DNA from 2 places in the Streptomyces sp. NPDC088785 genome. Region 2 is predicted to be linked to the other one. Evidence: riboswitches for the same ligand, from Rfam matches in the RefSeq annotation. Region 2 holds a riboswitch; the other holds the start of a gene.
What was found. A riboswitch is a leader RNA that binds a small molecule or an ion and turns the genes downstream of it on or off. The one in region 2 is predicted to bind glycine.

Region 1 (14,612 bases), on a different contig from region 2:
ACCCCGCTCGTCGCCCGCCTCGCCCACGGCGCGGGATACCCGCACGTCCTGTCGTACGACGTCGACTCGCTCGACTACACCTCGCCGGGGGCGGACGCCGTCGTCCAGAACGTCGTCCCGGCCGTGCGGCCCGGCTCCATCGTCAGCCTCCACTTCGGCTACGCGGACACGGTCAGGGCCCTGCCCTCCCTCCTCGACCACCTCGACCGGCGCGGCCTGACCGCGGTGACCTGTACGGAGCTGCTCTCGTGAACCCCACCCGCCGCACCGGCCTCCTGCTGACCGGGGCCCTGGTCCTCGCCGCGCTGACCGGCTGCGGCAGCGGGTCGCCGGCCGGCCACACCTCCCGCGACGCGATCAAGCCCGCCCGACCGGCCGCACCGCAGCGCCAGGCGGTGTACGGGCTGCCCGGCATGCCGCCCGTCCTCGACACCGAGGACGTGTACGCCGCCGACCGCCCCGGCAGGCTCTCGCCCGTGGTCAAGGACTTCCCCTCCCGCGTCTACGTGCCCAACACCGAGTCCGACACCGTCACCGTCATCGACCCCAAGACGTTCCGGGTCACCGAGACGATCAAGGTCGGCCGGCAGCCCCAGCACGTCGTCCCCTCCTGGGACCTGAAGACGCTCTGGGTCAACAACGACAAGGGCAACACCCTCACCCCCATCGACCCGCGCACCGGGAGGGCGGGCGCCCCGGTCGACGTCCACGACCCGTACAACCTCTACTTCACCCCCGACGGCAAGCACGCCGTCGTCATGGCCTCGCTCGACCGCGAACTGGTCTTCCGCGACCCGCACACCATGAGGATCCAGCACACCGAACCCGTCTCCTGCTACGGCGTCAACCACGCCGACTTCTCCCTCGACGGCCGCTACTTCATCGTGAGCTGCGAGTTCAGCGGCGAACTGCTGAAGGTCGACACCGCCCGGATGAAGGTGGTCGCCCACCAGAAGCTGCCCTTCGACGGGGCGATGCCGCAGGACGTCAAGATCTCCCCGGACGGCAAGCGGTTCTACATCGCCGACATGATGGCCAACGGCATGTGGGTGCTCGACGGCGACGCCTTCACCACCCCCGAGCTGCTGCCCACCGGCAAGGGCACCCACGGCCTGTACGTCAGCCGCGACTCCCGGGAGATGTACATCTCCAACCGCGGCGAGGGCACCGTCTCCGTCTTCGACTTCCCGCAGCACCGGCTGACCAAGAAGTGGCGGCTCCCGCAGGGCGGCAGCCCCGACATGGGCGGCGTCTCGGCGGACGGCAACACCCTCTGGCTGTCCGGCCGCTACGACTCCGAGGTCTACGCCATCGACACCCGCACCGGCGTCCAGGTGGCCCGTGTCCCGGTCGGCGACGGCCCGCACGGCCTCGCGGTCTACCCGCAGCCGGGCCGCTACTCGCTCGGGCACACCGGCATCTTCCGCTGACGGACCCGTGACGGACCCGTGACGGACCCGGCCGCGCCCGCTTGAGTCTCCACCCGCTGGAAGGGCCAGACTCCCTCGCATGACCGACGAACGACCCCGGTTGCTCACCATCGGACAGCTGGCCCGCCGCACCGGCCTCACGGTGCGCACCATCCGCTACTGGTCCGACGAGGGTGTGCTGCACCCCGTCGCCCGCAGCGACGGCGGCTACCGGCTCTACGACACCGGGTCCGTGGCCCGGCTGGAGCTGATCCGCACCCTGCGCGAGCTGGGCCTCGGCCTGGACGACGTACGCACCGTCCTGGCCGGGGAGCGGGACATCGCCTCGGTGGCCGCCGCCCACGTGGTGGCCCTCGACGCGCAGATCCGGGTGCTGCGGCTCAACCGCGCGGTCCTGTCGACGGTCGCCCAACGCAGGTCGAGCACCGAGGAGATGGCCCTGATGAACAGACTGGCACGGCAGTCCACCGCCGAACGCAAGCGGATCATGGACGAGTTCGCCGAGGACATGCTGCACGGCCTGGACACCGTCGACCCGGCCGTCCGGGAGCGGATGCGCGGCATGAGCGCCGGACTGCCCGACGACCCCACCCCCGAACAGGTCGACGCCTGGGTGGAACTGGCCGAACTGCTCCAGGACCCCGCGTTCCGGGCCCGGATGCGCCGGGCCGCCGAGTACAACGCCGCCGACCGCGGCCCCGACGAGCAGGCGGGCCGGTCGATGTGGTTCCTGAAGAAGCTCGTCACCCTCGCGGGCGACGCCGTCCGCGCGGGCACCGACCCGGCCGCACCCGAGGCCGACGCCGTCCTGCGCGAGCTGCTCGGCCCGGACGCCGACCGCGCCGCCGTCCTGGACCGGCTGCTCGCCACGGCCGACGACAGGGTCGCCCGCTACCGCGAACTGCTCACCGTGCTGAAGGGCGCGCCCGCGCAGCCCGCGCACCGTCCGGAGTTCGCCTGGGTACTGGCTGCACTGCGCGCCCACCCGGCCGGTTAATCTGACCTCCGTCAGTACGGCAACACGAGCATGATGCAAACGAGGGGTGGTCCCGGTGGCGGACATCGAGGAAGCACGCAAGGCGTTCGACCGGTTCGACGCGGACGGCGACGGCTTCATCACGGCGGCCGAGTACAAGAGCGCGATGGCGCAGATGGGCGACTTCAACGTCACCGAGTCGGTGGCCGAGGTCCTCATCGCCCGGCAGGACACCGACGGCGACAAGGTGCTGTCCTTCGACGAGTTCTGGGCCAACCTGAACAAGGGCTGAGCGCGCGGCCGCGCCCGCCGGGACCCGGGACGACCGGCTCACCCGGCAGCGCGGCCCGGTCCGCCGCGCGCAGGACCGGGCCGGTGCGGAATAGCCGCCCCGCCCGCCGGGTTCGCACTGGATGCACATGCATGAATCTCCGGAAGGGCGAGACATGAAGATCGGCATCATCGGCGCGGGCAACATCGGCGGCAACCTGACCCGGCGGCTCACCGCCGCGGGCCACGACGTGCACGTCGCGAACTCCCGCGGCCCGCACACTCTCACCGGCCTCGCCGAGGAGACCGGCGCCACCCCCGCGACGCCCGAGGACGCGGTGCGCGACGCCCGGGTCGTCGTGGTCACCATCCCCCTGAAGGCGGTCCCCGACCTGCCCGCGGGCCTCCTGGAGACGGCGGCGCCCGACGTCGCCGTCATCGACACCGGCAACTACTACCCGCAGCAGCGCGACGGGAAGATCGCCGGGATCGAGGACGAGGGCCTGACCGAGAGCCGCTGGACCGAGCGCCAGCTCGGCCACGCGGTCGTGAAGGCCTTCAACGGCACCTACGCGGCCGACATCGTCGACAAGGCCCGCCCCGCGGGCGACCCGGACCGCGTCGCCCTGCCCATCGCCGGCGACGACACGGAGGCCAAGCGGACGGTCACCGCCCTCCTGGACGAGATCGGCTTCGACGCCGTCGACGCGGGCGGCCAGGACGAGTCGTGGCGCCAGCAGCCCGGCACCCCGGTCTACGGCCTCGCCGCGGACGCTCCCGCCGTCCGCAAGGCCCTGGCGACGGCGACCCCGGAGCGCACCGCGGAGTGGCGCGCCTGAGCACGCCGGAGCGGCTTCAGGGCGTGGCCCACTCGCGCAGCGCAGCCTTGCTCGCGAAGGCGGCCACGTCCTTGTCGTGCGGGCTCGACGTGTACTGGTGGACGGTCCACTTCGCCTTGATGCGGGGCTTGCCCGCCGTCACGTAGTCCGCGATCCACAGACCGTCCCCCGCGTACGACGTCGTGTCGTGGTTCAGCCAGAAGTCGCGGTTGCAGTAGAGCATGACCCGGTGGTCCGGGCGCAGCCGCTTCACCTCGCGGATGAAGCGGTCCTTGTCCGCGTTGCTCGCGCGGGTGCCGTCGCCCGTCGTCTCCCAGTCGACCGCCAGCAGGTCGCCCGCCTTCTCGGGGGCCTTGCTCAGGAAGTAGGCGGCCTGGGCGGCGATGTTGCCCGGCCACAGGAAGTGGTAGAAGCCGACCACGCACGCGCCGTCGCGGGCCAGCTTCGTCTGGTGGGCCAGGCGCGGGTTGACGTAGCTGCGGCCCTCCGTGGCCTTGATGAAGACGAACGACTGGCCGTCCGTGTCGAACGTGGACTGGTACGAACTGACGTCGATGCCGTGCAGCATGCGGGGCCTCCCGGTCGGTGGGGCGACGTGGGTCGAACTGTCATGGTCCCCGCATGCTCCCCGATCCGAACCCGCCTGCGGGCCGCTTTACGGGGAAGGCTCCTGCTGTGTGACCACGCGGAATCTTGGAACACGCTTTACGTGGTCGTACGCAACTGAGCCCACCCGAACCGGGGTCTCACACAAGGCCGGGCCCCGCATGCGGGAGGGCACGGATCGAGGAGAGTGGGGCAGGTCGTGGGACGGCGCAAGGGCGGCGGAATAGGGATCGCACTGACGACGGTCGCGGTGCTCGTGGGCACCAGTGCCTGTGGCGGGAGCGGCGGGGACAAGACGGACGGGGCCGACGGGAAGGCGTCGGGGAAGCCGAGCGCCAGCGCGTCCCCGTCCCCGGCGAAGCCCAAGGGGCCGCCGATGCTGCTGGAGACGATCATGCCGCAGTCCGGCGCCACGGTCGGTGTGGCGATGCCGGTCTCGGTGGTGTTCACCAACCCGGTCGCGGCGAAGGCCCGCGCCTCGGTCGAGAAGCACATGAAGGTCAGCGCCTCGAAGCCGGTGGAGGGCGCCTGGCACTGGTTCGGCGACAAGCGCGCCGACTGGCGCCCCAAGGACTACTGGCCGTCGGGCACGAAGGTGAAGGTCGTCGCCGACATGAAGGACGTCGGCAACGGAAACGGGCGGTACGGCACCCACAGCTACACCCACACCTTCAAGGTCGGCGACGACGTGCGCGCCGACGTCTCCGTCAGCGGCCACACCATGAAGGTGAGCAGGAACGGGTCGACGCTGCGCACCCTGTCGATCAACGCGGGCAGCGCCCAGTACCCGACCTGGAACGGCACCATGGCCGTCATCGACAAGCAGGAGAAGGTCCACATGACCTCGTGCAGCGTCGGCATCAGCTGCGACAAGGGCAGCGCCGACTACTACGACCTGACCCTGCCCTGGGACGTCCACCTGACCCAGTCCGGCACCTACGTGCACTACTCGACCGGCGACCCGAACCCGGGCAGCGGCAGCGCCCGCGGCTCGCACGGCTGCGTCCACCTGTCGATCTCCGACGCCAAGTGGTTCTACCAGCAGGTCAAGCAGGGCGATCCGGTGACGATCACCGGTTCCCCGCGGGCCAAGGCCCCGGCCGACAACGGCTACGCGTCCTTCAACCTGAGCTGGGACCAGTGGCTCCAGGGCAGCGCCTCCGGCGAGGGGACGACGGCCACCCTGTGACCGGCGTCCCGCGCACGCCCCTCAGCACTCGATGATGTTGACGGCGAGCCCGCCCCTCGCCGTCTCCTTGTACTTGACCGACATGTCCGCACCGGTGTCCCGCATGGTCTTGATGACCTTGTCCAGGGACACCTTGTGCGAGCCGTCGCCGCGCATCGCCATCTTGGCCGCGGTGACCGCCTTCACGGCCGCCATGCCGTTGCGCTCGATGCACGGGATCTGGACCAGGCCGCCGACCGGGTCGCAGGTCAGGCCCAGGTTGTGCTCCATGCCGATCTCCGCCGCGTTCTCCACCTGCTCCGGGGAGCCGCCCAGCACCTCGGCGAGCGCACCCGCCGCCATCGAGCAGGCCGAGCCGACCTCGCCCTGGCAGCCGACCTCGGCGCCGGAGATCGAGGCGTTCTCCTTGAAGAGCATGCCGATGGCGCCCGCGGAGAGCAGGAAGCGGACCACGCCCTCCTCGTCGGCCCCGGGCACGAAGTTCATGTAGTAGTGCAGGACGGCCGGGATGATGCCCGCCGCGCCGTTCGTGGGGGCCGTGACGACCCGGCCGCCCGCCGCGTTCTCCTCGTTCACCGCCATCGCGTAAAGGGTGATCCACTCCATGGAGTGGGCCAGCGGATCGCCCTCGGCGCGCAGCTTGCGGGCCGATCCCGCGGCCCGGCGGCGGACCTTCAGGCCGCCCGGCAGGATGCCCTCGCGGGCCATGCCGCGCGACACGCAGGCCTGCATGACCCGCCAGAGCTCCAGCAGGCCCGCGCGGATCTCGTCCTCGGTGCGCCACGCCTTCTCGTTCTCCAGCATCAGCGCCGGGATCGACAGGCCGGTCTCGCGGGTCAGGCGCAGCAGCTCGTCGCCGGTGCGGAAGGGGTACTTCAGGACCGTGTCGTCCGGGACGATCGGGTTCTCGCCCCCGGCGCCCTCCTGGGGCAGCACGGACTCGTCCACCACGAAACCGCCGCCCACCGAGTAGTACGTCCTGGTGAGCAGCTCCTTGCCGTCGGCGTCGTACGCCCACAGGCTCATGCCGTTCGCGTGGTACGGCAGCGCCTTGCGGCGGTGCAGGACCAGGTCGTCGTCGTAGGCGAAGGCGATCTCGTGCGCGCCGAGGACCTGGAGCCGGCCGGACGCCCTGATCTCCTCGACGCGCTGGTCGGCGTGTTCCACGTCGACGGTGCGCGGGGACTCGCCCTCCAGGCCGAGCAGCACCGCCTTCGGGGTGCCGTGGCCGTGGCCGGTCGCGCCCAGCGAGCCGTACAGCTCGGCGCGTATGGAGGCGGCGTGGGCCAGCAGCCCCTCGTTCTTGAGGCGGCGCGCGAACATGCGGGCCGCGCGCATCGGGCCGACCGTGTGGGAGCTGGACGGGCCGATGCCGATCGAGAACAGGTCGAAGACCGAGATGGCCACGGTAGGACTCCAATGATGGTGGTAGACGCCGTTGTCTGCCGGACAAGCGGGACGTGCGGTGACGTGACACGGGGCACCCCACGCACTGTCCAGTGTGCGGGGTGCCCCGAAAATCCGTACGCCACAAAGCGTACGGAACGACTACAGGCCGGGGTACAGGGGGTGCTTCTCCGCGAGTGCGGTCACCCGGGCCTTCAGCGCCTCGGCGTCGTAGGACGGCTTGAGGGTCTCGGCGATCACGTCGGCGACCTCGCGGAAGTCGTCGGCGTCGAAGCCGCGGGTGGCCAGCGCCGGCGTGCCGATGCGCAGGCCGGAGGTGACCATCGGCGGGCGCGGGTCGTTCGGGACCGCGTTGCGGTTGACCGTGATGCCGACCTCGTGCAGCCGGTCCTCGGCCTGCCGCCCGTCCAGCTCGGAGTCGCGCAGGTCGACGAGGACCAGGTGCACGTCCGTGCCGCCGGAGGCCACGTTCACGCCGTGGGCGCGGGCGTCCTGCGAGGTCAGCCGCTCGGCGAGGATCCGGGCGCCCTCGATCGTGCGCTGCTGGCGCTCCTTGAAGCCCTCGCTCGCCGCGACCTTGAAGGAGACGGCCTTGGCCGCGATCACGTGCTCCAGGGGGCCGCCCTGGAAGCCCGGGAAGACCGCCGAGTTCAGCTTCTTCGCGAAGTCCTTGTTGCGGGCGAGGATGATGCCGCCGCGCGGGCCGCCGAGCGTCTTGTGCGTCGTGGAGGTGACGACGTCGGCGTAGGGCACCGGGTTCGGGTGCAGCCCCGCGGCGACCAGGCCGGCGAAGTGCGCCATGTCGACCCACAGGTACGCCTCGACCTCGTCGGCGATGCGCCGGAACTCGGCGAAGTCCAGCTGGCGCGGGTACGCCGACCAGCCCGCGATGATGACCTTCGGGCGGTGCTCCTTGGCGAGGCGCTCGACCTCGGCCATGTCGACCAGGCCGGCGTCGTCCACGTGGTAGGCGACCACGTCGAACTGCTTGCCGGAGAAGTTCAGGCGCATGCCGTGGGTGAGGTGGCCGCCGTGCGCCAGGTCCAGGCCGAGGATCGTGTCGCCGGGCTGGGCGATGGCGAACAGTGCGGCCTGGTTCGCGGAGGCGCCCGAGTGCGGCTGCACGTTGGCGTACTCGGCGCCGAACAGCGCCTTGACGCGGTCGATCGCGATCTGCTCGGTGACGTCGACGTGCTCGCAGCCGCCGTAGTAGCGGCGGCCGGGGTAGCCCTCCGCGTACTTGTTGGTGAGGACCGAGCCCTGCGCCTCCATGACGGCGACGGGGGCGAAGTTCTCCGACGCGATCATTTCCAGGGTCGACTGCTGCCGCTTGAGCTCGGCGTCGACGGCCTCGGCGACCTCGGGGTCGAGGGCGTGCAGCGACTCGTTGAGCGCGGACTTGTCAGAGGTGTCGGACATGAGGGTGTCAGCTCCCGGAGAACTCGGTGTACTCGTCGGCGGAGAGCAGGTCCTTCGGCTCCTCCGCGATACGGACCTTGAACAGCCAGCCGCCCTCGAAGGGCTCCGAGTTCACGAGCGCCGGGTCGTCGACGACGTCCTGGTTGGCCTCGACGACCTCACCGGTCACGGGGGAGTACAGGTCGGAGACCGACTTGGTGGACTCCAGCTCACCGCAGGTCTCGCCCGCCGTGATGGTGCCGCCGACCTCGGGAAGCTGGACGAACACGATGTCACCGAGGGCGTTGGCCGCGTGCTCGGTGATGCCGACCGTCGCCACGCCGTCCTCGACGGCCGACAGCCACTCGTGCTCCTTGCTGTAACGCAGGTGCTGGGGGTTGCTCATGATGCGAATTCTCCTGTACGCGGGAAGGTGCTGGTGACGGAGGGGGACGGCGCCGGGGGTACGGGTGTCACTTCTGGCGCTTGTAGAACGGCAGGGCCACGACCTCGTAGGGCTCGTGGGTGCCGCGGACGTCGACCCCCACGCCCGGCGTGCCGGGGCCGGCGTGCGCGGCGTCCACGTACGCCATGGCGATCGGCCTGCCGAGCGTCGGCGACGGGGCGCCGGAGGTGACCTCGCCGATCACCTGTCCGTCGCGGACCACGGGCATGCCGGCGCGCGGGACGCGGCGGCCCTCGGCGATCAGCCCGACCAGCCTGCGCGGCGGGGAGGTCTCGGCCCGCTCGGCGGCGGCGACCAGCGCGTCGTGCCCGACGAAGTCGTCGCCGTGGGACGTCTTGTCGAACTTCACGACGCGGCCGAGACCGGCGTCGAAGGGGGTCAGCTCCGTGGTCAGCTCGTGCCCGTACAGCGGCATGCCCGCCTCCAGGCGCAGCGTGTCCCGGCAGGACAGGCCGCAGGGGACCAGCCCGTACTCCGCGCCGGCCGCGGTCAGCGCCTGCCACAGCTTCTCCGCGTCGGCGGGGGCGACGAACAGCTCGAAGCCGTCCTCGCCGGTGTAGCCGGTGCGCGCGATGAGCGCCTCGACGCCCGCGACGGTGCCGGGCAGACCGGCGTAGTACTTGAGGCCGTCCAGGTCGGCGTCCGTGACGGACTTCACGATGGCGGGGGAGTGCGGGCCCTGCACCGCGAGCAGCGCGTAGGCGTCCCGGTCGTCGCGGACCTCGGCGTCGAAGCCGGCGGCGCGCTCGGTCAGCGCGTCGAGGACGGTCTGCGCGTTGCCCGCGTTCGCCACGACCAGGTAGGTGGTGTCGCCGAGGCGGTAGACGATCAGGTCGTCGAGGATGCCGCCGTCCGCACGGCAGATCATCGTGTAGCGGGCGCGGCCGGCGCCGACGGAGCCGATGTTGCCGACGAGCGCGTGGTTGAGCAGGTCCACGGCCTGCGGGCCGGTGACGGTGATCTCGCCCATGTGGGAGAGGTCGAAGAGCCCGGCGCGCGTGCGCACGGCGGTGTGCTCGTCGCGCTCGCTGCCGTAGCGCAGGGGCATGTCCCAGCCCGCGAAGTCGGTCATCGTGGCGCCGAGCGAGCGGTGCAGGGCGTCAAGTGCGGTCAGGCGGGAAGGCGTAGGGCTCATTGCTGCTCCAGGGCATGACGGCGATGGCGAAGTGTCCTCCCCATCTGTCATCGGAACCTGAGAGGTTCGCCCCGAGGGGCTTGCACCTTGGGTGGGGCCGCCGTACGAGACGGGCGGCCCGCTTTTCAGATGTGCCTCGCCCGCGCGGTTCGGGGCCTGAGAGATTCAAGGGAGGGACTTGCTCCTTCGGCGCCCGGACAGCGTGTGCCCGGAACTCTCCCGCGCGGATTCAAGCGGCCTGTATGCAGTTGGCGCGCACATCATTGCATGCCGGGGGAACGGGGAAACAGACCGGAGGGCATTACCTACTCTTTACACTTGGCGGGCAGGAAGTGGCGTGACCGGAGCGGGGAGGACGATCACGGTGCACAAGGAGTGGGCGGGGGCGTACGCGACCACGGCGGGGGCGGTGGCGGGGGTGCGCGTTCCCCGCCAGCGCTCGGTGCGGGACCTGCGCGGGCGCGGCGGCCGCACCCCGCGCCGGATCGGGTTCGCGGCGGGGGACCTGGTCGTGCTGTCGGGGCTGCCGGGCAGCGGGAAGTCCACGCTGATGCGGCGCGTGGTCACGGTGGTGCGGATCGACTCCCAGGACGCCCGGGACCGCTGGGCGGCCCGGGTGCCGCGCTGGGTGCCGTACGCCCTGTACCGGCCGCTGGTCCGCCTCGCGCACTACGCGGGCCTGCGCCGCGCCATGCGCTCCGGCGCCAGCGTCGTCGTGCACGACTGCGGCACCCAGGCCTGGGTGCGCCGCTGGGTGACGCGGACGGCCGGGCGGCGCGGCGCGGCCGTCCACCTGATCCTGCTCGACGTGCCGGCGGACCTGGCGCTCGAGGGCCAGCGCGACCGCGGCCGCGGGGTCTCCCGCTACGCCTTCGCCCGGCACCGCAGGGCGGTGACCGCCCTCGTCACGTCGACGGCGGCCGGAGACCTCCCGGCCGGCGTCGAGTCGGCGGTCCTCCTCGACCGCGCGGCGTCCGACGCCCTCGGCGGCATCACGTTCCTGGAGCGCTGAGCCCGCGGCCGAGGCCCCCGGCGGTACCGCCGAACGGGTTATCGTCGGCCCGGACGACACGGCAGGGGCGGAACAGAGGGTGAACGCAGCTATGGACACGCCGGGCATCCCGGAGCAGGGGCACGAGCGCGACGCGCGGTACGAGGGCGGCGCGCACGGCCACCCCCAGCCGCAGCACGGCTGGCCCGCGAACGAGCTGGAGGAAGTCCTCTCGGCGGCGCTCGGCCGCCCCGAGGGCGGCGGCCGCATCGTCGAGGTGCTCGGCCGCAGCCACCTGTGGATCCCGCTGCCCCGGGGCGGCGGCCCCGCCAGCCGCGACCTCGACCTGCCCTCCTTCGAGATCGAGGGCCAGGCCTACGTCCCGGTCTTCAGCTCGGAGCACGAGTTCATGCGGGTCACCGGCGGCCGGATGGACTGCACGGTGGCCCCGGCCGTGGAGTTCGCGCGTGGCCTGCCGCCACAGGTCGGGCTCGCCGTGAACCCGGACGGGACGATCGGCGTGCCGCTCCCGCCCCCGGCCGTCGCCGAGCTGGCCCGCGGCGGGCGCACCCCGCTGGACGGACCGTCGAGCGGCGGCCGCGTGGTGCTGTCCGAGCCGGACTGGCAGGACGACCCGGTCGACTTCCTGACGGCGGTGCGCGAGGAGTTCGACGCGACCGGCGCCGTGCGCACGGCCCGCCGCTGCCTGGCCGTCGTCGAGGACGGCGCCCCCTCGCTGTTCATCGGCGTGGAGCTGACCGCGTGGGAGGGCCCGGCGCGGGACGTCCCGCTGGACGCGCTCGGCCGCGCGCTGGGCCGGGCCCCGGTGGCCTGGCCGGTGAATCTCGTCTTCCTCGACGTCACCCGGGACCCGGTCGCCGACTGGCTGCGCGTCCAGGTTCGCCCGTTCTATGCACGAGAGGTGTGACACCGTCCGTCAAGTCGGTGTCAGTAACGCCGCTTAAGCTGGTTTCATGACCTGACCGGGCGGTGTCGCGCCTCCCGGTCGGGTCGATCGGGCGGATCGGCGAATCACGGACCGGCAGAGGTCCACGAAGGGGCGGTTACGGGTGAGCGCGTCGGGCACGGCCGCGGCCGGACAGGTCGAGCACATGCTGCGCCAGGTGACCCCCGGGCGCTACGACGCGTACGAGGCGCTGCTGAAGGCACTCGCCGACCCCGCGGCGGGCCAGGTCTGGATGCTGCTCTGGCACGGCCAGGCCGGCTCCCCCGACGCCCAGTACGGGAACATGGAGGTCGACGGCTTCGGCTACGCCCCCTGTGTCACCTCCGCGCAGGAGCTCTCCGCCTCCGGCTGGTCCCGGGCCTACGAGGTGGTCGGCGGCGTCGACGCGGCCCGCACCCTCTACCCCGACCACTACGGCCTCTGGCTCAACCCGCACGCGCCGGGCGGCGGCGTCGGTATCCCCTGGCTCGATCTGCGCCGGATCGCGGGCGGCCTCGACCGGCAGCCGGCCGGCCCGCTGCGGCTGTCCGAGCCGACCATCGAGCTGCCGCAGTTCTACGCGGTCCTCGCGCAGAACGCGCACCGCACGACCGCCGTGCGCGCCCTGCGCCGCGCCTGGGTGCAGCCCGCGCTCGGCGCGCCGTATCTCGCCATCGGCCTCGATGTGTACGACACGTCGCCCGCGTCCGTGGACTCCGTACGCGCGATGATGCAGCAGTCCATCACGGCGGTGCCGGACGGCCTGCCGGTGTCCACCGTCGCCATGTCCGACGGGTACGACCCGGTGGCGATGTGGCTGCGGGCGAACGCCCGGCCGTTCTACGACCGCGAGGCCCACGCGGCCCCCGTCGCGCAGGCAGGCGGCGGATACGGCTACCCGCCGCCGTACGGCGCGTCCTACTGATCCGGCTGCTCCGGCTGCTCCGGCTGTTCCCGCTGTTCCGGCGGGTGCGGCTGATCCGGCCGGTCGGGCCCGGGGCGCCGCGCGAACCTCAGATCATCCTCAACTCCGCGTGTGCAGCGGTCATTTCGGGAAGAGACGGGTTGGGGGAGAGAAGCACCCTCCTGGGCCCAATGTCCGACCTGTCGCCCCTTCCGCCCCAACTGCCCACTGTCCGACCGTCGTTGACCGCCGTCCGGATAACGGAACCTCCCAGACAGCATCACGTTTAGGCATCCTTTCCCCGTCAAGTCTGGCAACAGATCGCACGCAGGTTGAAGACTCCCGCTCCAAGGGGTTCGGCCTTGTGTACGAGCCCCCCGAGAACGACGGACTGAATCACGCCGCCACCAGCGGCAAGTGTGGGCCGGTCACCGCCGGTTGAGAGGGGTCCCTGCCACGATGACGGCACCATTGCACGACACGACCGCGGAGGCGGAGCCGACCGCGTCGGTCGACGCTGCCGCGAGCCAGTCAGGCGGCAAGGTCGAAGGGCGGTCGCTGAAGCAGATCGCCTGGAACCGCCTCAAGCGGGACAAGGTGGCCCTGGCCGGTGGCATCGTTGTCGTCGTCCTGATCCTGGTCGCGGTCTTCGCCCCGCTCATCGTCGGTCTGCTGGGCCACCCGCCCAACGACTTCCACCAGGACAAGCTCGACCCGCTGACGAACCTGCCCACCGGTTCACTGGGCGGCGTCAGCGGCGACTACCTGTTCGGCGTCGAGCCCAACAAGGGCCGCGACGTCTTCAGCCGGATCGTCTACGGCGCCCGGATCTCGCTGCTCGTCGCGTTCCTCGCGGCGATCGTCGCCGTCGTGCTCGGCACGGTCTTCGGCGTCGTCGCGGGCTACTTCGGCGGCTGGGTCGACTCGGTCATCAGCCGCGTCATGGACGTGCTGCTCGCCTTCCCGCAGCTGCTCTTCATCATCTCGCTGGTCTCCGTGCTCCCCGACGACCTCCTCGGTCTGACCGGAACCGGCGTCCGCGTCGCCATCCTCGTCCTGGTCATCGGCTTCTTCGGCTGGCCCTACGTCGGCCGCATCGTCCGGGGCCAGACCCTCTCGCTGCGCGAGCGGGAGTACGTGGAGGCGGCCCGCTCGCTCGGCGGCGGCAGCCGGCACATCCTGCTGCGCGAGCTGCTGCCCAACCTGGTGGCCCCGATCGTCGTCTACATGACGCTGATGATCCCCACCAACATCCTCACCGAGGCCGCCCTCAGCTTCCTCGGCGCGGGTGTGCGACCGCCGACCGCCTCCTGGGGCGGGATGCTCCGCGACGCGCTCGCGACGTACGAGCACGACCCGATGTTCATGGTCTTCCCCGGTGTCACGATCTTCGTCACCGTCCTCGCGTTCAACCTCTTCGGGGACGGGCTGCGCGACGCGCTCGACCCCAAGGGCACCCGCTAGGTCCTCAACAGCCTTCTTTCCCAAGGCCCCTGTCGCACCGTCAGGCGGCGCACCCCACTGGTTCCCCGGCGACTTGCCCGGACCGCGATCTCGGAGGATACGAGAAAATGCCCACAGGTATTCCCAAGCGACGGCTCGCCGCGTGCGCGGCCCTCGTCGTCGGGGCGCTGGCGGCCACTACGGCGTGCGGTGGCGGCGACGGCGACAGCAAGGACGGCGCCAAGGCGCCCGGCTTCAACGCCGCGCTGAACAAGGTCGTCAACACGTCCGCCAAGAAGGGCGGGACGCTGAAGTTCGTCGGCAAGCAGGACTTCGACTCCCTGGACCCGCAGCGCACGTACTACGGCATGACCTGGGACTTCATGCGGTACTACACCCGCACCCTGGTCACCTACGACACCAAGCCGGGCAACGGCTCCAACAAGCTGGTCGGCGACCTCGCCACCGCGCCCGCCACCGTCTCGGACGACGGCAAGACCTACACGTACAAGCTGCGTGACGGCCTGACCTGGGAGGACGGCTCCAAGCTGACCTCCAAGGACGTCAAGTACGGCATCGAGCGCATCTGGGCCACCGACGTCATCACCGGCG
Region 2 (14,612 bases):
CCACCGTCACCACCGCCCGAGACCACTCCCGCGGCGCCCGAGCGCTCAAGCGGGCGGTCATCTCCGCCTTGCAGGCCAGCGCCATCGACGTACGGGACCTGGAGAACGTGCCGCTGCCCGTGGCGCGCCAGCAGACGGCCCGGGGCAGCGCCGGCGGAATCATGATCCGGACGACGCCCGGGGTGCCGGACTCCGTCGACATCATGTTCTTCGACGAGCGCGGCGCCGACCTCTCGCAGGGCAGCCAGCGCAAGCTCGACCGCGTGTACGCCCGCCAGGAGTACCGCCGGGCGTTCCCCGGCGAGATCGGGGACCTGCACTTCCCCTCCAGCGTCTTCGACTCGTACACCGGATCGCTGCTCAGGAACGTCGACACCAAGGGGATCGCCGACGCGGGCCTCAAGGTCGTCGTCGACGCCTCCAACGGCAGCGCCGGCCTGGTGCTGCCGAGCCTGCTGGGGCGGCTCGGTGTCGACTCGCTGACCATCAACCCGGGGCTCGACGAGTCGCGGCCCACGGAGACCGCCGACGCCCGGCGGTCGGGGCTGGTCCGGCTCGGAGAGATCGTCGCGTCGGCGCGGGCCGACTTCGGCGTCCGGTTCGACCCGGTCGGTGAGCGGCTGTCGCTCGTCGACGAGAAGGGGCGGATCGTCGAGGACGACCGGGCACTGCTGGTGATGCTCGACCTCGTGGCCGCCGACCGCCGCAGCGGACGGGTCGCGCTGCCCGTCACCACCACCCGGATCGCGGAGCAGGTCGCCGCGTACCACGGGACGCAGGTGGAGTGGACGACGACGTCGCCCGACGACCTCACACGCGTGGGACGCGACGACGGGACCATCTTCGGCGGCGACGGGCGCGGCGGATTCATCGTGCCCGAGTTCAGCAGCGTGTTCGACGGCACCGCCGCGTTCGTCCGGCTCCTCGGACTGGTCGCGCGGACCCAGCTCACCCTGAGCCAGATCGACGCGCGGATCCCGCGGGCGCACGTCCTCAAGCGGGACCTCGCGACACCGTGGGCCGTCAAGGGACTCGTCATGCGGCGGGTCGTCGAAGAGGCCGGTGACCGCTCCGTGGACACCACCGACGGCGTACGGGTCGTGGAGGCCGACGGACGCTGGGTCATGGTGCTGCCCGACCCGGCCGAGGCCGTCACCCACCTGTGGGCGGAGGGCCCCGACGACGCCTCCGCGCAGCAGCTCCTCGACGAGTGGACGGCCGTCGTGGACAGCGCCGGCCGCTGAGCCGGCGACGGGCCGGTCACCCCCCAGCAGGGCGGTGACCGGCCCGTCCGTGGGGCCATTCGGAGGTAGCGGGCCCGACGTGCGACGATGTGCGGCATGCCGCAGCAGCACCCCGTTCGGAGCAGCCCCAAGCGCCTCACGCGCCCCGATGCGTCCATGTCGCTGCTGACCAACGTGATGGACCACAGCCTGGACGACGGGTACGCGGAGGCCGCGGCCCGCAAGCGGGCCGCGGGGCAGAGCGGGCTGCCGAAGACGCTGCGGGCGAAGCTGGGACTCGCTGCCGGCCTGGTGCTGGCCGCGCTGGTCGTCACTGTCGGGGCCGCGCAGGCCCGGATCGCGGCGCCGGTCGTGGCCAAGGAACGCGACGAGCTGATCGACCGCATCGACCGGGAGAGCGACTCCGCCGACAAGCTGGAGGGCCAGGTCGACTCGCTCCGTACCGACGTGGGCGCCAAGCAGCGCGAGGCACTGCGGAAACACGGTGGCGAGCAGGGCGAGTTGGTGGGGATGCTGTCCGGGGCGCTCGCCGTGCACGGACCGGGCGTCAAACTCGTCGTCGACGACGCCAAGTCGGCCCAGAGCGGGACGGGCGGACCGCGCGAGAGCGCCGACTTCTCCGACACGGGACGGGTGCGCGACCGCGACATGCAGCGCGTCGTCAACGGCCTGTGGGAGTCCGGCGCCGAAGCGGTCAGCGTCAACGGACAGCGGCTCACCGCCCTGTCCGCCATCCGGGCCGCCGGTGACGCGATACTGGTCGACAACAAACCGCTGGTGCCGCCGTACACGGTGCTCGCGGTGGGGGACGGACAGCGGCTGAGCACCCGGTTCCAGAACAGCTCCGACGGGTTGTACCTGCACGCCCTGACGGAGAACTTCGGGATCCGGAACAGCATTTCGACGCAGGACGACGTCAAGATCCCCGCCGCGCCCAGCGTGATCGTACGTACAGCACAGCCGAGAGCAGAGCAGAAGGGCACATCGTGATCGCCGTACTGGGCCTCGTCGTGGGAGTCGTGGTCGGGTTGTTCATCCGTCCCGAGGTTCCGGCGGTGGTGGAGCCTTACCTTCCGATCGCCGTCGTCGCTGCGCTCGACGCGGTGTTCGGCGGGCTGCGCGCCATGCTGGACGGCATCTTCGACGACAAGGTGTTCGTCGTGTCGTTCCTGTCGAACGTCGTCGTGGCCGCGCTCATCGTCTTCCTGGGCGACAAGCTGGGCGTGGGCGCGCAGCTGTCGACCGGTGTCGTCGTCGTGCTCGGCATCCGGATCTTCTCCAACGCCGCCGCCATCCGGCGGCACGTCTTCCGGGCGTGAGGCCGATGAACCCGGACGGGACTCCGCAGGGCCCCGAGCCCCGCGAGACGCCGCGGGCCGCCGCGCCCGCGCACGGGCTGCGCAAAGAGCTGCCGGCGGAGGTCCGGGCGGCCGCGCCGCAGGAGCCCCGGCCGGAGCCGGCGGGCGAGCCGCAGCTGACCGGGCGTCAGCGGCTGGCGAAGGGGCTGTGGCCGCCGCGCGTGTCACGCGCCCAACTCATCGTGGCCGTGCTCTTGTTCGTCCTGGGCCTCGGACTCGCCATCCAGGTGCGGTCCAACAGCGACAACAGCGCGCTGCGCGGCGCCCGCCAGGAGGACCTCGTGCGCATCCTCGATGAACTCGACGACCGCACTCAGCGTCTGGAAGATGAGAAGCAGGGCCTGGAGGACCAGCGCACCGAGCTGGAGAACAGCTCGGACCAGGCCGAGGAGGCCCGCAGGCAGACGGTCGAGAAGGAGCGCCAACTCGGCATTCTGGCGGGCACCGTCGCGGCCCAGGGCCCGGGGATCACGATGACCGTCAGGGACCCGAAGGGCGCCGTCGAGGCCGACATGCTGCTCGACGCGATCCAGGAACTGCGGGCCGCGGGCGCCGAGGCGATCCAGGTGAACGGGGTACGCGTGGTGGCCAACACGTACCTGACGGACGGAACCGGAGGTAAGGGGGTCAGCGTCGATGGACACAAGATCACTCAGCCGTACACCTTCAAGGTCATCGGCAAGCCGCAGGACCTCGAACCGGCCCTCAACATCCCCGGAGGTGTCGTGCAGACGCTGGAGAAGGAGCAGGCCACCGTGGACGTGAGCCGTTCGGAGAAGATCGTCGTGGATGCCTTGCGAGCGGCGCGACAGCCTGATTACGCTCGGTCGTCCTCGCAGTGAGGCACGCGTGCATGGGGGATGTAGTGCGAGGGCATGAGGTTGCGGGGGGTCGGCGCACCGTAGGCGGGGTGCGTGGTGGAAACTGTTTGGCGGATACGGACGTTGTGAGGATGTCCGTGTTCGTGATGTACGCCGATGTGTGCAGTCAGGGTTCGTCCTGCCCCACGGGCGGGTCTGTTTCGGTCAAGGGGAATCGCCCGTGAAGTTGTTTGCGAAGTTGTTCGGCAAGAGCGCACGTGAGGATGGTCGTCACCGTGCGTCGCGCCAGGGAGACGTGCCGGAGACGCAGGTGGGCGAGCGCCCGCTGTTCCGGGACCAGGTCGGTGGAGACAATTCGGGCGGACAGGGCGCGTCGTCTGTTGACCCTGCCGGTTCCGGCCGCATAGGTTTCGGAGAACCGTCGCCCTCAAGCTCGGGTGGAGGGTTTGGCCCTGGCCCGTACGCGTCCCAAGCCCCCGCGGGGCAGCCGCGGCAGGAGGATCCGTCCATGTCTGCTCTGGTGTGTCAGAGGTGCGGGAACCGGAACGGCGAGAACAGCCGGTTCTGCTCCAACTGCGGTGCGCCGTTGCGGGGCGGCGTGGCGGCGGAGGGGCCGTCGGAGACCACCTCCACGATCTCCATCTCCGGTCTCGAGTCGTACGACCCCGAGGCCACCGGCCAGACGCAGCTCCCGACCCTGTCGCCCGAGGCGCAGGCCGCGGTGGACGCGCTGCCGCTCGGCTCGGCGCTCCTGGTGGTGCGGCGCGGCCCGAACTCGGGCAGCCGCTTCCTCCTCGACGGCGAGCTGACCACGGCGGGCCGTCACCCGCAGAGCGACATCTTCCTGGACGACGTGACCGTCTCGCGCCGCCACGTGGAGTTCCGTCGTCTCCAGGACGGCTCGTTCACCGTGTCCGACGTCGGCAGCCTCAACGGCACGTACGTGAACCGTGAGCGCATCGACTCGGTGACGCTGAACAACGGCGACGAGGTGCAGATCGGCAAATACCGGCTGGTCTTCTACGCGGCGACCCAGCGAGGTATCTGACCCACCAGCGAACCGTCAGGAAGGTCCATGCTTCACACACCGAGGGGTGGTGCCGGCAGCGGCACCGCCACCGCGGACAGTCGGCTGATGAGCATCGGCACCGTGCTGAACGTGCTGCGCGACGAGTTCCCCGAAGTCACGATCTCCAAGATTCGCTTCCTGGAGTCGGAGGGTCTCATCGAGCCGCAGCGGACGCCCTCGGGCTACCGCAAGTTCAGCCCGGAAGACGTCGAGCGACTCGGCCACGTCCTGCGGATGCAGCGGGACCACTACCTGCCGCTGAAGGTCATCAAGGAGCAGCTCGACGCCCTGGAGCGGGGCGAGCCGCTGACCGTGCCCGCCGCGGGCCGGTCCGGCGACGCGGCCGCGGACGAGGGCGGTGACGTCCCGACCGCCGCGCGCGTCGGGCGGGACGAGCTGCTCGCCGCCGCCGGGATCGATGAGGCGGAGCTCGGCGAGTGGGAGTCCTACGGGCTCATCGCCCCGCTGCCCGACGGGGGCTACGACGCCTCGTCGGTGCTGGTGGCCGAGCTGGTCGGCGAGCTGGGCCGGTTCGGTATCGGGCCGCGCCACCTGCGGGTCATGCGGGCCGCCGCGGACCGTGAGGCGGGCCTGGTGGACTCCGTCGTCGCCCCCCTGAAGGTGCACCGCAACCCGCAGACCCGGACGCTCGCGCAGGCGCGCGCCACGGAGCTCGCGGGACTCACGGTGAAGCTGCACGCGGCCCTTGTGCAGACCGCTCTCGGGGTGCGTCTTCCCTGATCACAGGGGCGGGTGAGCGGCGCCGGCCCGGCATGCGGCGCATGCCCGACTACCCAAACCTGCCGGGCACGTCCTAGGGTTGCTGTGTGAACGAGCTCGACGTCGTAGGTGTCCGGGTCGAAATGCCCTCCAACCAGCCGATCGTGCTCCTGCGTGAAGTGGGAGGCGACCGCTACCTCCCCATCTGGATCGGACCGGGGGAGGCGACGGCCATCGCCTTCGCACAGCAGGGCATGGCCCCCGCGCGTCCGCTGACGCACGACCTGTTCAAGGACGTGCTGGAGGCGGTCGGGCAGGAACTCACGGAAGTACGCATCACGGACCTGCGGGAAGGCGTCTTCTACGCGGAGCTGGTGTTCGCGAGCGGCGTGGAGGTCAGCGCCCGCCCGTCCGACGCCATAGCGCTCGCGTTGCGCACCGGCACGCCGATCTTCGGCAGTGACGGGGTGCTGGACGACGCCGGGATCGCGATTCCGGACGAGCAGGAGGACGAGGTGGAGAAGTTCCGCGAGTTCCTCGACCAGATCTCGCCCGAGGATTTCGGGACGAACAGTCAATGACCGGTGGATATGCCCGCGTGTCGTGACGGGAGGCGGTCGCCTGGTGGCGGCCGCCTCGGCACATTCGGCTAGCCTTTCCCCGCGGTGGGGTACGGGAAACCACTCTTAGGGTGATTATCACTCGGCGTGGCGAGTGTGGCGTTCGTTGACGCACCCCCAGTGACTGCCTACCGTCGAGAAGGCAGGTCATAAGAGGAGGTCGGCGTGAGAAGCAGCGGCGACGGTACGGCGACGGGCGGTCCGTACTCGTTTCACGGCAGCGCGGCCGATCACACACCGCAGCGTCCGCAGGCGGTGCCTGTGGCGGCGGGGGCGGACGGCGACGCGACGTCCGAGCAGGTCGGATACCGGGGACCGACCGCGTGCGCGGCGGCCGGCATCACCTATCGGCAGCTCGACTACTGGGCCAGGACCGGCCTGGTCGAGCCCAGTGTGCGGCCCGCCTACGGGTCGGGCACCCAGCGGCTCTACAGCTTCCGGGACGTGGTCGTCCTGAAGGTCGTGAAGCGGTTCCTGGACACGGGGGTCTCTTTGCAGAACATCCGGACCGCGGTGCAGCACCTGCGGGAGCGGGGGTTCCGGGACCTGGAGCGCATGACCCTGATGAGCGACGGCGCCACCGTGTACGAGTGCACGTCGTCGGCCGAGGTCCACGATCTGCTCCAGGGCGGACAGGGGATCTTCGGCATCGCCGTGGGGGTCGTCTGGCGGGACGTGGAGGGCGCGCTGTCCCAGCTGCACGGGGAGCGCGTGGACACCGGCGAGAGCGTCGTCAGGCCCAACCCCGCGGACGAACTCGCGAGGCGGCGCAACCGGGCCGTGTGACGTGGCGCGGCCGCGTTGTCAGTGGCGTAGGGCAGCATCGGAGGGGTGAGGACCGCACCGACGATTCTGCATCTCGACATGGATGCCTTCTACGCCTCCGCGGAGCAGGCGGCGAAGCCCAGCCTGCGCGGGAAGGCCGTGGTCGTGGGCGGGCTCGGGCCGCGCGGGGTCGTGGCCACCGCGTCGTACGAGGCGCGCGTGCTCGGGGTGCACTCCGCCATGCCGATGGGGCAGGCGCGGCGGCTCGCGCCGAACGCGGCGTACCTCGTGCCGAGGTTCCGGCTGTACCGGGATGTCAGCGAGCAGGTGATGGCCCTCCTGCGGGAGCTTTCGCCGCTCGTGGAGCCCCTGAGCCTCGACGAGGCGTTCGTCGATCTGGAGGCCGGTGAGAGGGCCTGGGACGCGTCCTCTGCGGAGGCCGTGGGGCAGCGTCTGCGCGAGGACATCCGAAGGGTGACCGGACTGAGCGGGTCCGTGGGCCTCGCCGTGTCCAAGATGCTGGCCAAGATCGCCTCCGAGGAGGCCAAGCCGGACGGGCTGCTGCTGATACCGCCGGGGACCGAGCGCGAGCTGCTCGGGCCGAAGTCCGTACGGATCCTGCCCGGCGTCGGCCCGGCCACCGGGGACCACCTGCGCCGGGCCGGGATCCACACCGTCGAGGAGATCGCCGAGGCGGGCGAGGACGAGCTGGTGCGGATGCTGGGGAAGTCCCACGGCAGCCATCTGTACGCCATGGCGCTCGCCCGGGACGAGCGGCCCGTCGTCGCCGAGCGGGACTCCAAGTCCGTGTCGGTCGAGGACACGTACGACGTGGACATCCACGACCGGGTGCGGGTCCGCACGGAGGTGCAGCGGCTCGCCGACCGGTGCGTGGAGCGGCTGCGGGCCGCGGGGCGCTCGGGGCGGACCGTGGTGCTCAAGGTGCGGCGGTACGACTTCTCGACCCTGACCCGGTCCGAGACGCTGCGCGGGCCGACCGACGACCCGGGGGTGGTGCGGGAGGCGGCGGCCCGGCTCCTGGAGGGCGTGGACACCACGGGCGGCGTGCGGCTGCTCGGTGTCGGGGTGACCGGGCTCGCCGACTTCACGCAGGAGGACCTGTTCGCGCAGGCCGCGGCCGCGGCGGCCGCGGAGGAGGAGGCGGTGGCCGCGACGGCGGCACGTGCCGAGCCCGAGACCGCCGGGGGCGGGGGGCCGGCCGAGGGCGCCGCCGAGGAGGCCGTCGCCCGGCGCTGGATGGCGGGGCACGACGTGCGGCACGCCGAGTTCGGGCACGGCTGGGTGCAGGGGAGCGGGGTCGGGCGGGTCACCGTGCGGTTCGAGACGCCCTACTCGGTCGTGCCGGGGCGGGTGCGGACGTTCGCCGTCGACGATCCGTCGCTGGAGGCCGCCGAGCCGCTGCCGCTGGTGGAGGTCCCCGTCGGGACCTGAGGGGGCTTCGCGCCGGGCTCAGGTGGGGTCGGGGTCCGGGGAGCCCGCGATGCGGCCGAAGGCGACGTCCGGGTCCGCGGGGGCGGTGATGTCCAGGCCGTAGTGGTGGTACAGCTGGAGTTCCTGCTCGGGGGAGAGGTGGCGGCCCACGCCGAAGTCGGGTGCGTCCTTGATCAGGGAGCGGTCGAAGGGGACCCGCAGGGTGCCGTCGACCAGATCGCTCGGCTCCAGGGGGACGAAGGCGTCCCGGCTGAACAGGCCGGTCCGTATGGCCGCCCACTCCGGAACGCCCGTGGCGTCGTCGAGGTACACCTCGTCGATGGTGCCGATCTTCGTCCCGTTGCGGTCGAGTGCCTTGCGGCCGATCAGGTTGCGCGGATCGATGTCGGTCTGCACGGGCCCTCCAGCTGGTCGCAACTCGTCTGTAAGCACTACGAAAGAGCACATTGAGGAAGGTGGCCACTCGAGGGTGACGGCCAAGTCGCCGCTGGTACGCTGGCGAGTGGCTGCTGACCCCGTGCGGGAGAGTCCACCGACTGCCGTCGGAGGACGCCGAAGGAGCAAATCCTCCCCGGAATCTCTCAGGCCCCTGTACCGCACGGACGAGGTCACTCTGGAAAGCAGGGCGGGTGCACGGTGCCCGCCCTCACCGACGGTGAAAGCCGGTGTGCTCCCTTCCGTGATCGGGCGGGGCGGCCGGTGAAGCTCTCAGGTTGAGATGACAGAGGGGGAGGCCGTCCGGGCACCAGCGCCTTGGTGCCCCTCGCAGGTCGTGCTGACCAGGAGGCCTCCGCCCATGACCGCCCACCGCATTCCGCTCGCGCAGCTGGAGCAGGGAATCCCCTTCGAACAGCGTCACATCGGTCCCGACGACGCCGCTCGGGCCAAGATGCTCGCGCAGGTCGGCTACGGCTCGCTCGACGAGCTGACGGCGGCCGCGGTGCCGGACGTGATCAGGAGCGCCGACGCCCTGGAGCTGCCGGAGGCCCGCACCGAGGCCGAGGTGCTGGCCGAGCTGCGCTCGCTCGCCGACCGCAACCAGGTCCTCGGTTCCATGATCGGCCTCGGCTACTACGGGACCTTCACGCCGCCCGTCATCCTGCGCAACGTCATGGAGAACCCCTCCTGCTACACGGCCTACACGCCGTACCAGCCGGAGATCTCGCAGGGCCGCCTGGAGGCGCTGCTCAACTTCCAGACCATGGTCGCCGAGCTGACCGGGCTGCCCACCTCCGGCGCCTCGCTGCTCGACGAGGGCACGGCCGCCGCCGAGGCCATGGCGCTGTCCCGGCGCATCGGCAAGGTCAAGAACGGCGTGTACGTCGTCGACGCCGACGCGCTGCCGCAGACCACGGCCGTCATCCGGACCCGGGCCGAGCCGACCGGCGTCGAGATCGTCGTCGCCGACCTGAGCGCGGGGATCCCGAGCGAGGTCGCCGAGCGCGGAGTCGTCGGTGTGCTCGTGCAGTACCCGGGAGCCTCCGGCGCCGTGCGGGACATCAAGCCCGTCGTCGACCAGGCGCACGCACTGGGCGCCGTCGTCACCGTCGCCGCCGACCTGCTCGCCCTCACCCTGCTGACCTCGCCCGGCGAGCTGGGTGCCGACATCGCCATCGGCACCACGCAGCGGTTCGGCGTCCCGATGGGCTTCGGCGGGCCGCACGCCGGCTACATGGCCGTCCGCGAGAAGTTCGCCCGCTCGCTGCCGGGCCGGCTCGTGGGCGTCTCCGTCGACGCCGACGGCAACAAGGCGTACCGGCTCGCCCTCCAGACGCGCGAGCAGCACATCCGCCGCGAGAAGGCGACCAGCAACATCTGCACCGCGCAGGTGCTGCTCGCCGTCATGGCCGGCATGTACGCCGTCTACCACGGGCCCGACGGACTGCGGTCCATCGCCGGGCGCACCCACCGCTACGCCACGCTGCTGGCCGCCGGTCTCACGGCGGGCGGCGCCGAGGTCGTCCACGAGGCGTACTTCGACACGGTGACCGTGCGGGTGCCCGGGCGCGCCGCCGCCGTGGTGGGCGCGGCCCGGGAGAACGGGGTGAACCTGCGGCTCGTCGACGCCGACCACGTCTCGGTCGCCTGCGACGAGACCACCACCCGGGCCCAGCTGGGCATCGTGTGGGAGGCCTTCGGCGTCGACCGCCCCGACATCGAGGCGCTGGACGCCGCGACCGGGGACGCGCTGCCGGACGCCCTGCTGCGCGGCGACGAGTACCTGAGCCACCCGGTCTTCCACCAGTACCGCTCGGAGACGGCGATGCTGCGCTACCTGCGCCGGCTCGCCGACCGTGACTACGCGCTGGACCGCGGCATGATCCCGCTCGGCTCCTGCACGATGAAGCTCAACGCCACGACCGAGATGGAGCCGGTCACCTGGCCCGAGTTCGGTCAGCTGCACCCCTTCGCGCCCGCCGAGCAGGCCCAGGGCTACCTCACGCTCATCCGTGAGCTGGAGGAGCGGCTCGCCGAGGTCACCGGCTACGACAAGGTGTCCCTCCAGCCGAACGCCGGGTCGCAGGGCGAACTCGCCGGGCTGCTCGCCGTCCGCGGCTACCACCGGGCCAACGGCGACGACCAGCGCACCGTCTGCCTGATCCCGTCCTCGGCGCACGGCACCAACGCGGCCAGCGCCGTCATGGCCGGCATGAAGGTCGTCGTCGTGAAGACCGCCGACGACGGCGAGATCGACGTCGAGGACCTGCGCGCCAAGATCGAGCAGTACGCGGACCAGCTGGCCGTGCTCATGATCACGTACCCGTCGACGCACGGGGTGTTCGAGGAGCACGTCGCGGACATCTGCGCCGCCGTGCACGACGCCGGCGGCCAGGTCTACGTCGACGGCGCCAACCTCAACGCGCTGGTGGGGCTCGCCAAGCCGGGGCACTTCGGCGGCGACGTCTCGCACCTGAACCTGCACAAGACCTTCTGCATCCCGCACGGCGGCGGCGGCCCGGGTGTCGGGCCGGTCGGTGTGCGGGCGCACCTGGCGCCGTACCTGCCGAACCACCCGTTGCAGCCGAGCGCCGGTCCCGAGACGGGCGTCGGGCCGATCTCCGCCGCGCCGTGGGGCTCCGCCGGGATCCTGCCGATCTCCTGGGCGTACGTGCGGCTCATGGGCGGCGAGGGGCTGAAGCGCGCCACCCAGGTGGCGGTGCTGTCGGCGAACTACATCGCCAAGCGGCTCGAACCGCACTTCCCGGTGCTGTACACCGGCCCGGGCGGGCTCGTCGCGCACGAGTGCATCATCGACCTGCGGCCGATCAGCAAGGCCACCGGGGTCAGCGTCGACGACATCGCCAAGCGGCTCATCGACTACGGGTTCCACGCGCCGACCATGTCGTTCCCGGTCGCCGGGACGCTGATGATCGAGCCGACCGAGAGCGAGGACCTCATCGAGCTCGACCGGTTCTGCGACGCGATGATCGCGATTCGCGGCGAGGTCGAGCGGGTCGCCACGGGCGAGTGGCCGGCCGACGACAACCCGCTGCGGAACGCTCCGCACACGGCCGGGATGCTCGGCGGGGAGTGGGCGCACGCGTACAGCCGGGAAGAGGCTGTCTTCCCGGCCGGGGTGTCGGCCGCCGACAAGTACTGGCCGCCGGTGCGGCGGATCGACCAGGCGTTCGGTGACCGGAACCTGGTGTGCTCCTGCCCGCCCATGGACGCCTACGAGGGGTGAGTCCGCAGAACGGCGCGGCCGGCCGTCGTCGGTGGCCGGTCGCGCGGTTCCCCCTCGCGCCCCTGGTGCGGCTCTAGGCCGCCGTCACCACCGTCAGGGGGCGGTGCGGGGCGATCACCGTGCCGTTGGGCAGCAGTTCACCGGTGTCCTCGAAGAGGAGGACGCCGTTGCACAGCAGGCTCCAGCCCTGCTCCGGGTGGTGGGCCACTGGGAGTGCGGCTTCCCGGTCGGGGGAGTCCGCTGTCGGGCACGGTGACTGGTGCTGGCACATGGAGGGGTTCTTTCGCTGCGTAGTGGTCTCGATGAGGAGGGCCGTGCTGGTCGCACGGGTCGTGCTGGTCGTGCTCGCTGTGCTGCGGCGTGAAGGCTTGTTCATGGCCGCCCCCGTTTTCCTTTGGTCGGAACCCAGTGTTGCCCTGCGGGCGTCGTTCCGCAGGGATTTCGTTGCAGCGGTCCTCACAGGTTGGAGACGCGTCACCCGTGCGGACGGTTCAGCTCAACGGCACTGTCCCTTCGGGTGGTTCGGGGTGGCCGGATGGGGCTAGTCCGCCCGGGGCGGGCGGGTGGGCAGCACTGTGCCCCGCGTCCGGACGGCGGCGACGCGGGGCACAGGTCCGCGCACGGGTCAGGCGAGCAGGGTCGTGGCGGCTCGCGCGGGCGTCAGCCGCAGGCTGAGCACCGGCAGCAACTCGGCCACGCGGTGCGGTCGGTGGGCCGCGATGCCGGGCGGGGCCGGCGCGAGCGGTACGAGGATGTCGTCGGCCGCCGGATGACCGGTCGCCGGGTCGGCGGTGTGGTCCCCGTGCAGCCACAGGGTGAGCATGTACAGCTCGGGCACCGAGAGCAGCCGGGGCTGGTAGTGCTTGGGCAGGGTCTCGGCCTGGCGCAGGGCGTGCTCGGTGGACGTGATGTAGGGGCCCTCGAAGAAGTGCGAGAAGGCCCAGCCGTCGGGGGTGAGCATGGTGTCGGCCGCGGCCACCGCCCGCTCCCCGCAGCGGATCAGGAAGCGCCAGCCGGTGAGCCGGGCGTGCGAGGGACCGGTGGTCTCGCCGATGCGGTCCAGGACATGGACGGGAAGCGGCAGTTCGGGGCTCGCGGGCCCCTGGGCGGCACGCAGTGACGGGGTACGGGCCTCACGGACGGCGGTGGGGGAACCGAGGGCCGTGAGAACGCTGCGCAGGGCGGGCGCGGGAGCCGGAGGGACATGCAGCGGCATGGTGGGTCGCCTCTCATTCGACAGGCACATGGTGCGAGGGCGGTGCGGGAGAGCGGACGGCGCTGTCTGCTGCTGGGGGCACGTGAGTACACAGAAGGTGCGGGGCGGGCCAGAGAGGGCGGGGGCATCGGCCACGGGCGCCCATACTCTGTCTCGTCGCGGAGTTTATACGACGTATGTTCACTCGATGTTTCGGCTACCAGACCCCGTGGTAACGGCAAGGGCTTAATCGGCCGGAGATTCCGAGATATTTTGCGGGTATATCCCGTGGTTCCTGCGAGCGATCCGCTCGTGACCTCGGTATCTTTCCGTCGAGCGGTCGGCCGGTTCTCGTCGGCGTTTTTCACCAGACCCCTGCCCGATGAATCTGCGAACGGCCGCATGCCTAAGGAATGTGCCTCGGGGTAACTGCGTGGAGCGTACTGCTCCGCGGGCCCGCGCGGGGCGTTATCGATCACATCGCCTGGGCATCATCCACCGTGACATGCGGCCGGATGGTCGGGCTGCCCGTGCGAGGAGGGACACTTCCATGGGGGAGAAGGTCGTTGCGGGTTCGGTCGATCCGACGGACCGGCGGCGCTACCGGGACAAGCACCGTGAGTGTCTCGAGGGGCTCCAGAGGCTGCTGGACGAGAAGCGGTTCGACCGGCCCAAGAATCTCATGGGTCTGGAGATCGAGCTGAATCTCGCCGGGCCCGACGGCATGCCGAGAATGATGAATGCGGAAGTACTGGAGAGGATCGCGAGCCGCGATTTCCAGACGGAACTCGCGATGTTCAATCTCGAAGTGAATATCGCGCCCCACCGGCTCGGTGGCCGGGTGCTCGACCAGCTGGCGGAGGAGCTGCGGACCGGCCTCGGATATGCGCACCGCAAAGCCAACGAGGTCGCCGCGGGAATCGTGATGATCGGCATTCTGCCGACGCTGGGCGCGGAGGACCTGGTGTCCGCGAACCTCTCGGACGTCGACCGCTACACCCTGCTCAACGACCAGATCGTCGCCGCGCGGGGCGAGGAGTTCGCCCTCGACATCGACGGTGTGGAGCGGCTGACCTGCACCTCGGCCTCGATCGCCCCGGAGGCGGCGTGCACCTCGGTGCAGCTGCACCTCCAGGTCACGCCGGGGCGTTTCGCCGACGTGTGGAACGCGGCGCAGGCCGTCGCCGGGGTGCAGATCGCACTCGGTGCCAATTCGCCGTTCCTGTTCGGGCGCGAGCTGTGGCGGGAGTCGCGGCCACCCCTGTTCCAGCAGTCGACGGACACCCGGCCGCCGGAACTCGTCGCGCAGGGGGTGCGCCCGCGGACCTGGTTCGGGGAGCGGTGGATCGATTCGGCGTACGACCTGTTCGAGGAGAACCTGCGGTACTTCCCGCCGCTGCTGCCGCTCATCGACGACGAACAGCCGCTGGAGGTCGTCGAGAAGGGCGGGACGCCGAGCCTCGCCGAACTCGTGCTGCACAACGGCACCGTGTACCGGTGGAACCGGCCGGTGTACGGGGTCGCCGACGGGGTGCCGCACCTGCGGGTGGAGAACCGGGTGCTGCCGGCCGGTCCCACCGTCACCGACGTCATCGCCAACGCGGCCTTCTACTACGGCGTCGTACGGGCGCTGGCCGAGGACGCGCGGCCCGTGTGGTCGCGGCTCCCCTTCGAGGCGGCGTC

Region 1: it holds a riboswitch for glycine, as region 2 does, so the genes downstream of both, gcvT (glycine cleavage system aminomethyltransferase GcvT) here and gcvP (aminomethyl-transferring glycine dehydrogenase) in region 2, are expected to answer to the same signal.

Annotation. Positions count from the first base shown of each region.
Region 1 is NZ_JBIVKH010000020.1:90,652-105,263, reverse strand. Features, by position in the region: gene ACIP5K_RS34080 (polysaccharide deacetylase family protein) at 1-252, shown strand, start outside; gene ACIP5K_RS34075 (PQQ-binding-like beta-propeller repeat protein) at 249-1,430, shown strand; gene ACIP5K_RS34070 (MerR family transcriptional regulator) at 1,510-2,427, shown strand; gene ACIP5K_RS34065 (EF-hand domain-containing protein) at 2,483-2,698, shown strand; gene ACIP5K_RS34060 (NADPH-dependent F420 reductase) at 2,826-3,515, shown strand; gene ACIP5K_RS34055 (glycoside hydrolase family 25 protein) at 3,532-4,083, opposite strand; gene ACIP5K_RS34050 (Ig-like domain-containing protein) at 4,321-5,310, shown strand; gene ACIP5K_RS34045 (L-serine ammonia-lyase) at 5,332-6,717, opposite strand; gene glyA (serine hydroxymethyltransferase) at 6,859-8,136, opposite strand; gene gcvH (glycine cleavage system protein GcvH) at 8,144-8,521, opposite strand; gene gcvT (glycine cleavage system aminomethyltransferase GcvT) at 8,589-9,716, opposite strand; glycine riboswitch at 9,852-9,948, opposite strand; gene ACIP5K_RS34025 (AAA family ATPase) at 10,054-10,728, shown strand; gene ACIP5K_RS34020 (enhanced serine sensitivity protein SseB) at 10,820-11,635, shown strand; gene ACIP5K_RS34015 (enhanced serine sensitivity protein SseB C-terminal domain-containing protein) at 11,778-12,578, shown strand; gene ACIP5K_RS34010 (ABC transporter permease) at 13,017-14,021, shown strand; gene ACIP5K_RS34005 (ABC transporter substrate-binding protein) at 14,129-14,612, shown strand, end outside.
Region 2 is NZ_JBIVKH010000009.1:2,201-16,812, forward strand. Features, by position in the region: gene ACIP5K_RS23420 (sugar phosphate nucleotidyltransferase) at 1-1,244, shown strand, start outside; gene ACIP5K_RS23425 (DUF881 domain-containing protein) at 1,332-2,234, shown strand; gene ACIP5K_RS23430 (small basic family protein) at 2,231-2,563, shown strand; gene ACIP5K_RS23435 (DUF881 domain-containing protein) at 2,569-3,444, shown strand; gene ACIP5K_RS23440 (FHA domain-containing protein) at 3,527-4,471, shown strand; gene ACIP5K_RS23445 (MerR family transcriptional regulator) at 4,499-5,233, shown strand; gene ACIP5K_RS23450 (bifunctional nuclease family protein) at 5,320-5,793, shown strand; gene ACIP5K_RS23455 (MerR family transcriptional regulator) at 5,998-6,618, shown strand; gene ACIP5K_RS23460 (DNA polymerase IV) at 6,664-8,049, shown strand; gene ACIP5K_RS23465 (PRC-barrel domain-containing protein) at 8,068-8,445, opposite strand; glycine riboswitch at 8,560-8,656, shown strand; gene gcvP (aminomethyl-transferring glycine dehydrogenase) at 8,846-11,734, shown strand; gene ACIP5K_RS23475 (DUF5999 family protein) at 11,808-12,005, opposite strand; gene ACIP5K_RS23480 (hypothetical protein) at 12,360-12,950, opposite strand; gene ACIP5K_RS23485 (glutamate-cysteine ligase family protein) at 13,480-14,612, shown strand, end outside.